3 regions of the Effusibacillus consociatus genome follow, and region 1 is predicted to be linked to each of the others. Evidence: riboswitches for the same ligand, from Rfam matches in the RefSeq annotation. Region 1 holds a riboswitch; each other region holds the start of a gene.
The links. Region 1 has a riboswitch for cyclic di-GMP ahead of ACFO8Q_RS09680 (hypothetical protein). Riboswitches for the same ligand answer to the same signal wherever they lie in the genome.
Positions count from the first base shown of each region.

Region 2: linked by a shared signal. The riboswitch ahead of ACFO8Q_RS17965 (EAL domain-containing protein) and the one ahead of ACFO8Q_RS09680 (hypothetical protein) in region 1 are both predicted to bind cyclic di-GMP.
Region 3: linked by a shared signal. The riboswitch ahead of ACFO8Q_RS22575 (EAL domain-containing protein) and the one ahead of ACFO8Q_RS09680 (hypothetical protein) in region 1 are both predicted to bind cyclic di-GMP.

Region 1 covers NZ_JBHSHC010000080.1:23,255-26,532, forward strand. Annotated here, with positions in the region: gene ACFO8Q_RS09675 (long-chain-fatty-acid--CoA ligase) at 1-254, opposite strand, end outside; gene ACFO8Q_RS09680 (hypothetical protein) at 388-1,260, opposite strand; cyclic di-GMP riboswitch class I at 1,324-1,417, opposite strand; gene ACFO8Q_RS09685 (HD domain-containing protein) at 1,606-2,184, opposite strand; gene ACFO8Q_RS09690 (YktB family protein) at 2,276-2,896, opposite strand; gene ACFO8Q_RS09695 (glycosyltransferase family protein) at 2,931-3,278, opposite strand, start outside.
Region 2 covers NZ_JBHSHC010000120.1:9,597-12,874, reverse strand. Annotated here, with positions in the region: gene ACFO8Q_RS17970 (fumarate hydratase) at 1-1,052, opposite strand, end outside; gene ACFO8Q_RS17965 (EAL domain-containing protein) at 1,192-1,956, opposite strand; cyclic di-GMP riboswitch class II at 2,013-2,097, opposite strand; gene ACFO8Q_RS17960 (glycosyltransferase family 4 protein) at 2,456-3,278, shown strand, end outside.
Region 3 covers NZ_JBHSHC010000154.1:99,756-103,033, reverse strand. Annotated here, with positions in the region: gene ACFO8Q_RS22580 (response regulator) at 1-623, shown strand, start outside; cyclic di-GMP riboswitch class I at 1,603-1,686, shown strand; gene ACFO8Q_RS22575 (EAL domain-containing protein) at 1,766-2,482, shown strand; gene ACFO8Q_RS22570 (hypothetical protein) at 2,528-2,881, shown strand; gene ACFO8Q_RS22565 (GGDEF domain-containing protein) at 2,878-3,278, shown strand, end outside.

The sequences.
Region 1 (3,278 bases):
GCCATTAAAACTCCATAATAAGCGATTACGTATTGGGGACAATTTGGCAGCATAATCGCCACCCGGTCTCCTTTTTGAATTCCGGCTTCAGAAAGACCTGCGGCAAACCGGCTCGCGTACCCGAATAAAGTCTGGTAGTTGAGTTCCTGACCGTAAAAACAAACTGCATTACGTTCAGGAAAGCGCTTACATGTTTGCTCAAAAACTTCTGTCATTGTCAGATTCATAATGTCCAGTTCTTCTTGTATTTCCATCGTGATCCCCCACTTCACATACTCTTGTGAAAAATCGCTTAATTCTATAAATTGTATTTCTTTATCAAGCGGGAAGATTCCTTCTTTTCAACTTGAAACTTTTTGTAAAAAAATCGGGTCACCAGAACCCGACTTATCCTTCTGTTCCCATTAGGCGATAAATTCTCTGTCGGCAGCCTTCCACTTCCACCGTTCGTCCCATCTTGAGAAACAAATGAGCCAGCACATCCAAAACTTCTATTTCCAAAGCTTGCAGCTGCCTTTGATGACAGATCATCAACGCTTGTTTCGAACGGTAAACCGCTCCGTGCAAATCGTCATGTCCAATTAATACGAGAGACAATTCAAGCAGCGTTTTCACCTGCTTAGCTGCCGCCCCCTGCTCACGATAGATTTCACTTGCCATCACCAGGGCAGCCACTGATTCTTCAGTTCGCCCCTGCTTATACAGGATTCTCGCATAAACCTGCCAAATCTGGGCTATTCCGATCGGATCATCTGAGAGTGTAGACTCGGCCAGTGCGAGCACACACCGGTCGGCCGCTTGTTCATATTGAGTAAGTTCGAGCGAGCAGATCGCAATCAACAAATCTGCAAACGCGATTTTCTGTTCGACTCCGCAGCGACTGTATTCACTACGGGCAATCATGGCCATGTTCCGGGCCTGCAGTAAACTTCCAATCCGGTAATATGCCATAGACAAGAGTAAAAATAACGTGCTTCTCGCATCCCCTTTTAAATCACTTGCTTCCAGCAATTCCTGCTCAAGTTCTGCCAAAGCTTGTTTGTACGGGTAAGCGCGAACCGAAGAGGCATTCAGTCCGCCTGCCCGCTTCTCGGCCAATTCCAGAACTTGCTGTTTCATGGATTCAAACAGAACCAGAAGCTCAAGAATGGACTCTTGCTCCCGCTTTAAGCAATCGAGCACCTCCGCAAACAACGAATCGAACGACGTTTGAGCGTCATACCCGACCGAAACTGAGTGCACAGGGATCTGAAAACTCATTTGACACACCCCATTTTTTGTTAAAAATCTGCCTCCAGGGCAGACACGAAGGTGTGCTACCACTGTGGCGGCTCGGCTGCCATAAGAAGCGAAATTCCCTTCCCTTAGGCCCGCAGCTTTGCGTCATCGCCTTTCGACGATTTTGCCCTTTTCATCAGCGTTAGAGTCAAAAGTGTTAGTGTCAAACCCTCTCTTCAAAAATGATTACTTAACGATCACAAGTTTACATTTAATTGTTACTACAGCCGCAAACTAAATTCCTCTAACAAAATTAAAAATGCGTCAAAAGTCCCGGTGCCTTGAGGGAGTTCGACGCATTTCGACAACAATGAATCCAAATACCTGTTATGCTTCTTGTGCCATCCCACGCAATCCTAATTCATCCGCCCTTCCTTGCAGGGCCCGAATCACAAACTGGATATGCTCGTCCAGGTCAACTCCGAGTTCTTCGGCTCCCTTGAACACATCATCCCGCGAGACCCCTTTTGCGAAAGCTTTATCTTTCAACTTCTTCTTTACCGCTTTCACATCCACATCCAAGACGCTTTTGCTTGGCCGCACCAATGCAACAGCTGTCACGAAACCGGACAACTCATCGACTGCAAACAAAGTCTTGTCCATAAGTGATTCTCTTGCAACACCGCTGTACTCAGCATGGGACAGAACCGCGTGAACTACGTCTTCCGGATACCCCAGTGTCCGAAGTATTTCACAGCCCTTAAACGGATGCTCTTCGGGAGTCGGGTATTTCTCATAATCAAAATCATGCAGGAGTCCAACGATTCCCCACTTCTCCACATCTTCCCCGTATTTCTCCGCATAGGCCCGCATGGAGGTTTCAACCGCCAGCGCGTGTTTGAGCAAACTTTGACTCTTGGTATACTCATTCAGAAGCTTCCAGGCATCTTCTCTCGTGAATTGCATTTCCCTACCTCCGTAATATCGCCCATTAAAGTGACGGGAAGCTTCGTAGCTTATTCCGAGTACTTTAATGGGGACCCACAAAATAATAGCATCAACGTTGTAATAATGTATAAAGGGGACCTAGTTCAAACATTGTTTTCCGTGCTTTATCCAGAAACGCCTCTCCCGACATCGCAATCGCTTGTGCTTTCGGAATCTCGATTCCTACCAGCAGTTCACCGTTTTTGTTTTGAATCAGTTTTTTGGTAAAGATGTCGATCTTTTCATCCATTTCCGGATGGGGCACCGATTTTGGCTTGATGTGATCGTCATACCAAAGCATATGCTCCGGAATTTCCCGTTTTAACGAAGACCATTCACGGGCCAACTGTTCCCCGAACTCTTTCTTGTTGACACATTCGTAGATAATGGCGAATTGCACAAATGCATGTGTGGCCCACATTCCCACCTGAAAATGGGGCATCATTTTATACCCTCGCGGATTGGTTGCAAAGCTCACCCAAGAATCATTCGGCGGATTTGTTTTCCGTCTGGCGTGCTTTGCAACATGAACATAAAATTCTTCCCCATAGCGGGCGGATAAATCAGGCGCCAAAGCGCTCCCGATCGCTTCAAATTTCGGACGAACCCGCGCTTTCAGCGCTTCCATTCTTGGTTCAAGTCCTTCCACTTCAAATACGGCAAAATCCTCCTCTTTCCATCCGACAAACATCGCTCTCGTCCTTTCCCATTTTCACCAATCGACTTTATGCTTTACTTGTGTTTTCAAACAGTCGGGCCAACTCATCAGCCACCGATTTTGCTGTAAACATGTCTGTATCGTTTGTTTCGGCACGCTGCCGATACTGTTCACATTCCCGAACCATTCGAATCAGCTCGGACGCAATCCGTTCGGAATCCCGCGGATCTACCACGGGAAACCCATAGTTGCGAATCAGGGAACCGGTGGTTCCTTGTTCGGACGTTATTCCCATAATCGGCTTTCGTGCACCGAAATAATCAATTAACTTGGAGGGAAGAAAAATATTCACATCGCTTGCCGCATCGATCAGCAGCAAAATGTCGCTTTTCTTCATCTCCGCCAGACTTTGCAG
Region 2 (3,278 bases), on a different contig from region 1:
AATGCATCCCGACCAGTGTGCATCGCACCGTTGATAATCACCACATCTCCGACTTTGAGACTGCGAATTTGTTCTTCCGTAATTGGTGCCTGAAGAACCACTTGACGGCTCTCGTTGGAAGCGGCCACTTCTTCCACAACAGTCTCTTCAGCCAGATCCTCCTTATAGATCCAGTTCTCGATTGCCCCTGTAGTTGGGTTAATCACAACCCCTTGACGTCTGAACGCCCAACAGTTATACGCTACAGAAACAAAGAATGAGGCTGGAAGACGGTTCATAACACCTACTTTGCAGCCTAAAAGGGATACGTTTCCGCCAAATCCCATAGTTCCGATGGACAGCTTGTTTGCATTTTCCATCACGTATTCTTCCAGCTTGCGAAGATCCTCGTTAGGGTTTACATCATTCACTTTACGGAATAATTGTTCTTTCGCGAGTGCATATCCGGATGTACGGTCACCGCCAATGCCTACTCCGATAAAACCGGCAGAACAACCCTGTCCTTGAGCCTGATAAACAGCGTGCATAATGCATTTTCGAATACCGTCCAGATCCCGTCCGGCTTTTCCTAAACCTTCGAGTTCACAAGGCAAGGAGTATTGGATGTTTTTGTTCTCACAACCTCCGCCTTTAAGAATCAAACGCACATCAATGTAATCCTTTTCCCATTGTTCAAAATGAATTACAGGCGTACCCGGTCCCAGATTATCGCCAGAATTTTTGCCTGTTAACGAATCCACCGAGTTGGGACGCAGCTTCCCGAGCTTGGTCGCTTCCGCTATCGCTTGAAGAATTGCTTTTTTCATCTCGATTTGATTGGCTCCAACCGGACAGTGAATATGGAATGTCGGCATACCGGTATCCTGACAAATCGGGCCTTCCTCTTCCTCCGCCATTTTGATGTTTTTCGCAATGGTAGAAAGAGCCAGGGCAGACCGAGTCCCCATTTCCTCCCGCACGCGAGCAGCAGCAATCATTTGTCTGACATCGGTCGGCAAGTTCGTAGAAGTATCAATAATGAGCTTAAGCATGCTTTCTTTAAACTGTTCCATGTTCGACCCCACTCCCTGTTTATTTACCTAGCTTCTATTATAAAGATTCGCTAGAGTTGCATCAAAATTTATTCACCTCTACCAGTATAAAAGAAAAAGGACACCCGGGGTATCCTTTTTCAAAAGTTAGCAATCACTTCTAAACGATTTTGTGCCCGAATCCTCTTTTCCAGTCTTCAACAGGAACTTTATCAATGGCGCAAGGACGGGAAAAATAATAACCCTGCCCATATTCAATTCCCATCTCACGCAGTTTTTTCAAATCCTCCGGGGTTTCGATTCCTTCTGCAATCACCTGCATATTCAAATCATCACCGATTTTCTTAAAGTTTTCAATCATAATGATCTTTGTTCCGGTTTTGTGAAGATTGACTACAATTTCCATGCAAATCTTTACAAAATGAGGCTTCATGATCATCAATTCCACCATATTCGAATTGCCTTTTCCCAAATCATCCATGGCAATCGCAAAACCTTCCTTATCTGCAAACGAACGCCACGCAAAACCTGAAGGCATATGCTCGGTAACTTCCAAGACTACTTGGGCTTCTCCTATGGAATCCAATAATTTGACTGCCTGCTCCAGCGTTTCGATAGAGACATCCGCTTCCATATTGAAGAAGATCCCTTTTGGGATAAACGGCTTCAAAATCTCGACGCTTTGAATAAGCTTCTTGCAGGATAACAAGGTGAGTTGTTGCAGTACCCCGTACTGGCGGGCCAACCGAAACATCTCGTCAGGAAAGAGCACGCCTCCGGGAGCACGGCTTAATATTTCAACGGCCTCCACTTTGCCTGTGTGAAGATTTACGATAGGCTGAACAGCTAATTCAAGTGTTTCATTATACAACATAGCAAATAATAATGTCGGTTTTAAATCCTTCGGTATGGATTCCTGCTGCATGCCGCACCTCGCCTGCCGCTGCTTATTCAAAATCAAAAAGCCAATTCACAGAATTCCTATGAACTGGCCGGTTGCACTAGTTGCTCCAGATCACCCAAGTGCCCAAATACAAGTGATCATTCTTCGCTTGCCATATGATTGTATATACAGCCAGTTTATAGGATCAATTCGATTATTTCAAGATAATATGGTCATTCGATTGCAATTCAGGTATTGCTCCCCCTTACTCATTAGTTCGCTTATTGCTGATGATATTCCTGTCGGATTTCGACGAATTGTGCAAAACTCCTTGCGAGGTCACACAAAAAACCTCCGTGAATAATTTAAAGTAAGGTCCGGCCGTTAGCCAGAATTCTAATGAGAGTACCAAAGGATACGAGCGTTTAATCGCCTATGGAGTTAGTAGCCTAGTCCCCTTAAAACCCCGTTGAATATAATAAATCAAAAAATTTGCTGCTGTATGAAAGTCCATTTTGGCCAACGGGAAGGGGTGTAAAAGTTGAAAATTTTAATAGCCAGCTCTTTTCTCCTCCCCTCTGTCGGAGGGCTTTGGAACTATGTTGAACAGTTAACACGGGGGCTTAGACGTTCGGGGCACGAAGCAGATATTTTGGCGCGTGATCCACACTCTGAAAATTACTACATTCTAAATCAAGGGGATATCCTTGAAGCAACAATAGTAAGAGGTGTGGTTAGGCCGAAGATAACCAGCTTTTTTTTACGGCAGATATCTGACATGGATCCGTGGATCAACGAAAGAGAGATCGAACGTTACAGTTTGGAACTGGCTTCAAGTTATTTTAATTTGCGCAAATATGACTTAATTCATACACAAGATATAATCGCCACGACAGCTCTATCCCGAGTAAAACCGGGGAACACACCGCTAATCGCCACTATACATGGATGTCTGCTGGATGAATACATGGATAAACACATGATACGGGGCAAAAATACGTTGTCCTACCATTACGGTATTGCTCAAGAATATTACGGTATCACATCCAGTAATATTACCATTGTGCCTTCAGTTTGGTTCAAAAATTATTTAAAAAGAAAGTTCGGTATTCCCGATCATCATTTGACAGTAGTCTATAATGGCATGGATACGGAATTGTTTCGAAACAGAATGAAAAATACGGAGAGCATGTTGAATCCCCCGGACAAATATATCATTGCTTGCACTGCCAGACTGTCCCCCGAAAAGGGTCATATTTACTTGTTGGAGGCACTTGGGAAACTTAAAAAAGAAAGAAATGATTGGGTGTGCTGGTTAATAGGTGACGGACCGTTACGGACCGAGTTGGAGGAATTAAGCCGAC
Region 3 (3,278 bases), on a different contig from region 1:
TGCAAGCCCATCAGTATGCCATCTACGAAGCTTCAACAGGTGAGGAAGGCCTCGGGCAGGCTTCTAGAATCATTCCGGACTTGATCGTACTGGATCTCGGATTGCCTGACATGTCCGGCATGGATGTGCTTGGCCGCATCCGGGAATGGTCGAATGCGCCGGTCATTGTGCTAACGGTAAAAGATCGGGAGGAAGACAAGATCGCCGCATTAGACAGCGGCGCCGATGATTATGTGACCAAGCCGTTCGGAATGGGAGAACTGGTCGCCCGAATACGTGTCGCGCTGCGGCACATGGCCAAATCGACGAACGAGCCCCTCCTCCGGATCGGCGAGCTGACCATCGACTTGGCACAGCGAATCGTAGAACTGAAGGGAGAACGAATCAAGCTGACCCCAACAGAATATGATCTTCTGAAAGTTCTCGCCTCGAATGCCGGGAAGGTCGTCACGCAGCGTCAACTGCTCCAACAAGTGTGGGGCAGCAACCACAATGAGTCAGACAGCCATTACTTGAGGGTGTATATCGGACATCTTCGCAAAAAACTGGAGGAAGACTCGACCCAACCCAAGTTAATCGTGACGGAGCCGGGCATTGGCTATCGCTTCCTGTCCAGGGAATAACAGAATCGCTGACCCCGGCTGTGTAACGATTTCTTGTTTGGCCGTCCGAAAAATCTCTTCAAAACGACAGTGTTTGTTCCTACGGCTTTCAAAGAATATCATGACAGTTGCTGACGAGCAGATAAGCCTTTGTAGGTAGTCTGCGCATCGTTTTCAGTATCTGTGATTACTCATCTTCATTAAGTCGTGTAGCAAAGACGGTAGTCGATTACAGGTAGTCGATTACTGTCTTGGCCCCCCAAAAAACATGTGCTACAATCGTTCCTTTTGATAGTCGCCTTTTCGCCTTCCGTTTGTTCATGAATTAGCTGTTCGTAAGCATGTGCGAGCTGTATGACTTTTCAGCAAATCAGCCACGTTTTGCGTAATTCCCGTACAAAAAGCGCATAGTTTCGGACGCGCATCCAAAGCGTGAACAGAAAGTTGGCGCTATATTCGTGCTGAAACAGAAGTTAGATTTCGTCGTTGACGTCGATCTGCCTTTGACCTTTGCATTCCTTTTTGAACTCCCGACGTTCAGACTCCTCAGTCCTTTCACCGGAGAAAACTGCTTGTAAACAAACCACGATACGAGCAGAACAAGGATTGCGTAAAGGTAAGGTTTCCAATGAACTCACTACCTGCTTTTGATCAATAATTCGACAGCTTCCCGAATCAGTTACATGTGGACTCACTTATTTTTTAACAATGAAGGAAGTTATTTGAAGAAATGGAAATCAAGGCAACTAAATGGCAAGTGACTCTAGAGCGCATAAGCACTTCTCCATTTTGACTGGTGAACAAGAAGGGCTCACTGGTTTCTTTCAAAAACTCAGATACACGTAGGGTTTCAAGAACACATGTTTGGAAGGAGTTGGCGTTTTTTTGGCGAATCATTGGGTATAAAGAAGGATTTTGGCGCAAATAACGAAGGTTCATTAGGAAGGATGGAGTTTTATTTGTAGGTCCTCAGGCTGATCATCTTCCTTTCAAGATCATACAAACGAAAAGGCAAACTCATTGAAAAATGGGGGCGCAAAACTTCAGACCTAAGGATTTTATCTATGGTAGCTGGGTTGCCGAATTTGTTGCTTCCAAGCTCAAAGCTGCTCCAATTCGGGGTAGCTTCTTATTTTGATTCTCTAGCAAAGGGAGTAGCCTTGATGCCTAATATAGAACAATTGATTGTACAAAACGATTTTTATCATGTGTTTCAGACCATTTACGGGTTCCCGGGAAAGAGCATACTGGGTTACGAGGCCCTCATTCGCAGTAAATCCAATATGAATCCAGATCTTTTATTTCAGCACGCCATGGAACAAAACAAGTTGTTCGAAGTTGATTCTTTTTCTATTTTAGAGGCCATTTCAGCTTACTTCAACTCTCCGGGCTCACGAGAACATGGCCCGTTGTTTATCAACATTTTCCCTTCAACCTTGGTCTCGCCTTTATTTATCGACTTACTCGACACCCTTGTCAAGCAATTCGAGCCTTATAGAAATCAAATCGTGTTTGAGATTAATGAGTCCATTTATGAGGGCCTATTATGGAAAAGCGCTTCTTTCAAAGATGCCATCCGTTTGCTGCGTGAACTGAATTTCTTGATTGCCCTTGACGATGTAGGAGATGGAACAACTTCGTTTCGAAATATTCTGGACATCTCACCGGATTTCATAAAAATCGACCGATTCTTTTCAGCTGACTTGAGTACATCCAAGAAGAAGCAAAAAGTTGTCGCACTGTTTGTCGAGTACTGCAATGACGAGTCCAATCTGATTTTAGAAGGAATCGAAAAAGAGGAGGATTTCGAGACCGCGCTATCTTTGGGAATTAAGATGGGACAAGGCTATTTATTCGGGAAACCGAATCGGTTAACGTAAACGGTTGAATGTGAAGTCTCACCCGAACATGAAGGAGTAATCAAGATGCAGGACAAACTGAACTATTTCCGGAAAGCAATGCTCTCATTAAAAATTTCTGAATTTGAAGTTCCGCCTATGCAGGATTTATTGATCATCGGGAAAAAAGCGCCTATCGGGCCGGAAGCGGTGAAGCGAATGGCACAGGCGATATCACCGGAACAATTTACAATCGTTAAATTGGAGCACGCCAAAATTGAAGCGGTCTTAATTCGAAACTCCCTTCTCCAAATGCTGGATGAACATGTGCTGATGCAAATCATACTGGAAGAAGCAGATCGCTTGATCAGCGACAACATGGTTCTTCGTTCCGAATTGAAAATATCGGTATCGGTTCAGCGGGAGGTAGAGTTGCAATGAGGGTCGCGGAATTCATGTCATCCCCGGTCTACACGGTTTCATCGGAAAGAAGCGTCCAGTACGTTTCCGACATGATGAATGAACTTAAAATTGGTTCGCTGCTCGTCACGGATCATGGAACAATTGTAGGGATTATTACGTCGCGGGATCTCCGTTCTTCCCACCCCAATCGCATTGTGGCCGACGCGATGACCCCAAACCCGATCAGTATTTTGCCTGACCAATTCGCCTGGGATGCATTAGAAAAGATGGAAAAACATTCAATCGAGCGTTTGCTTGTCATTCATGAAGAACAGGCAATCGGGATCGTGACCCGAGAAACGCTTCAGATCAAACTGAACCAAATCGTTGATCCGCTAACGGGTATGTACCGTGCACCTTATATTCAACAAATCGG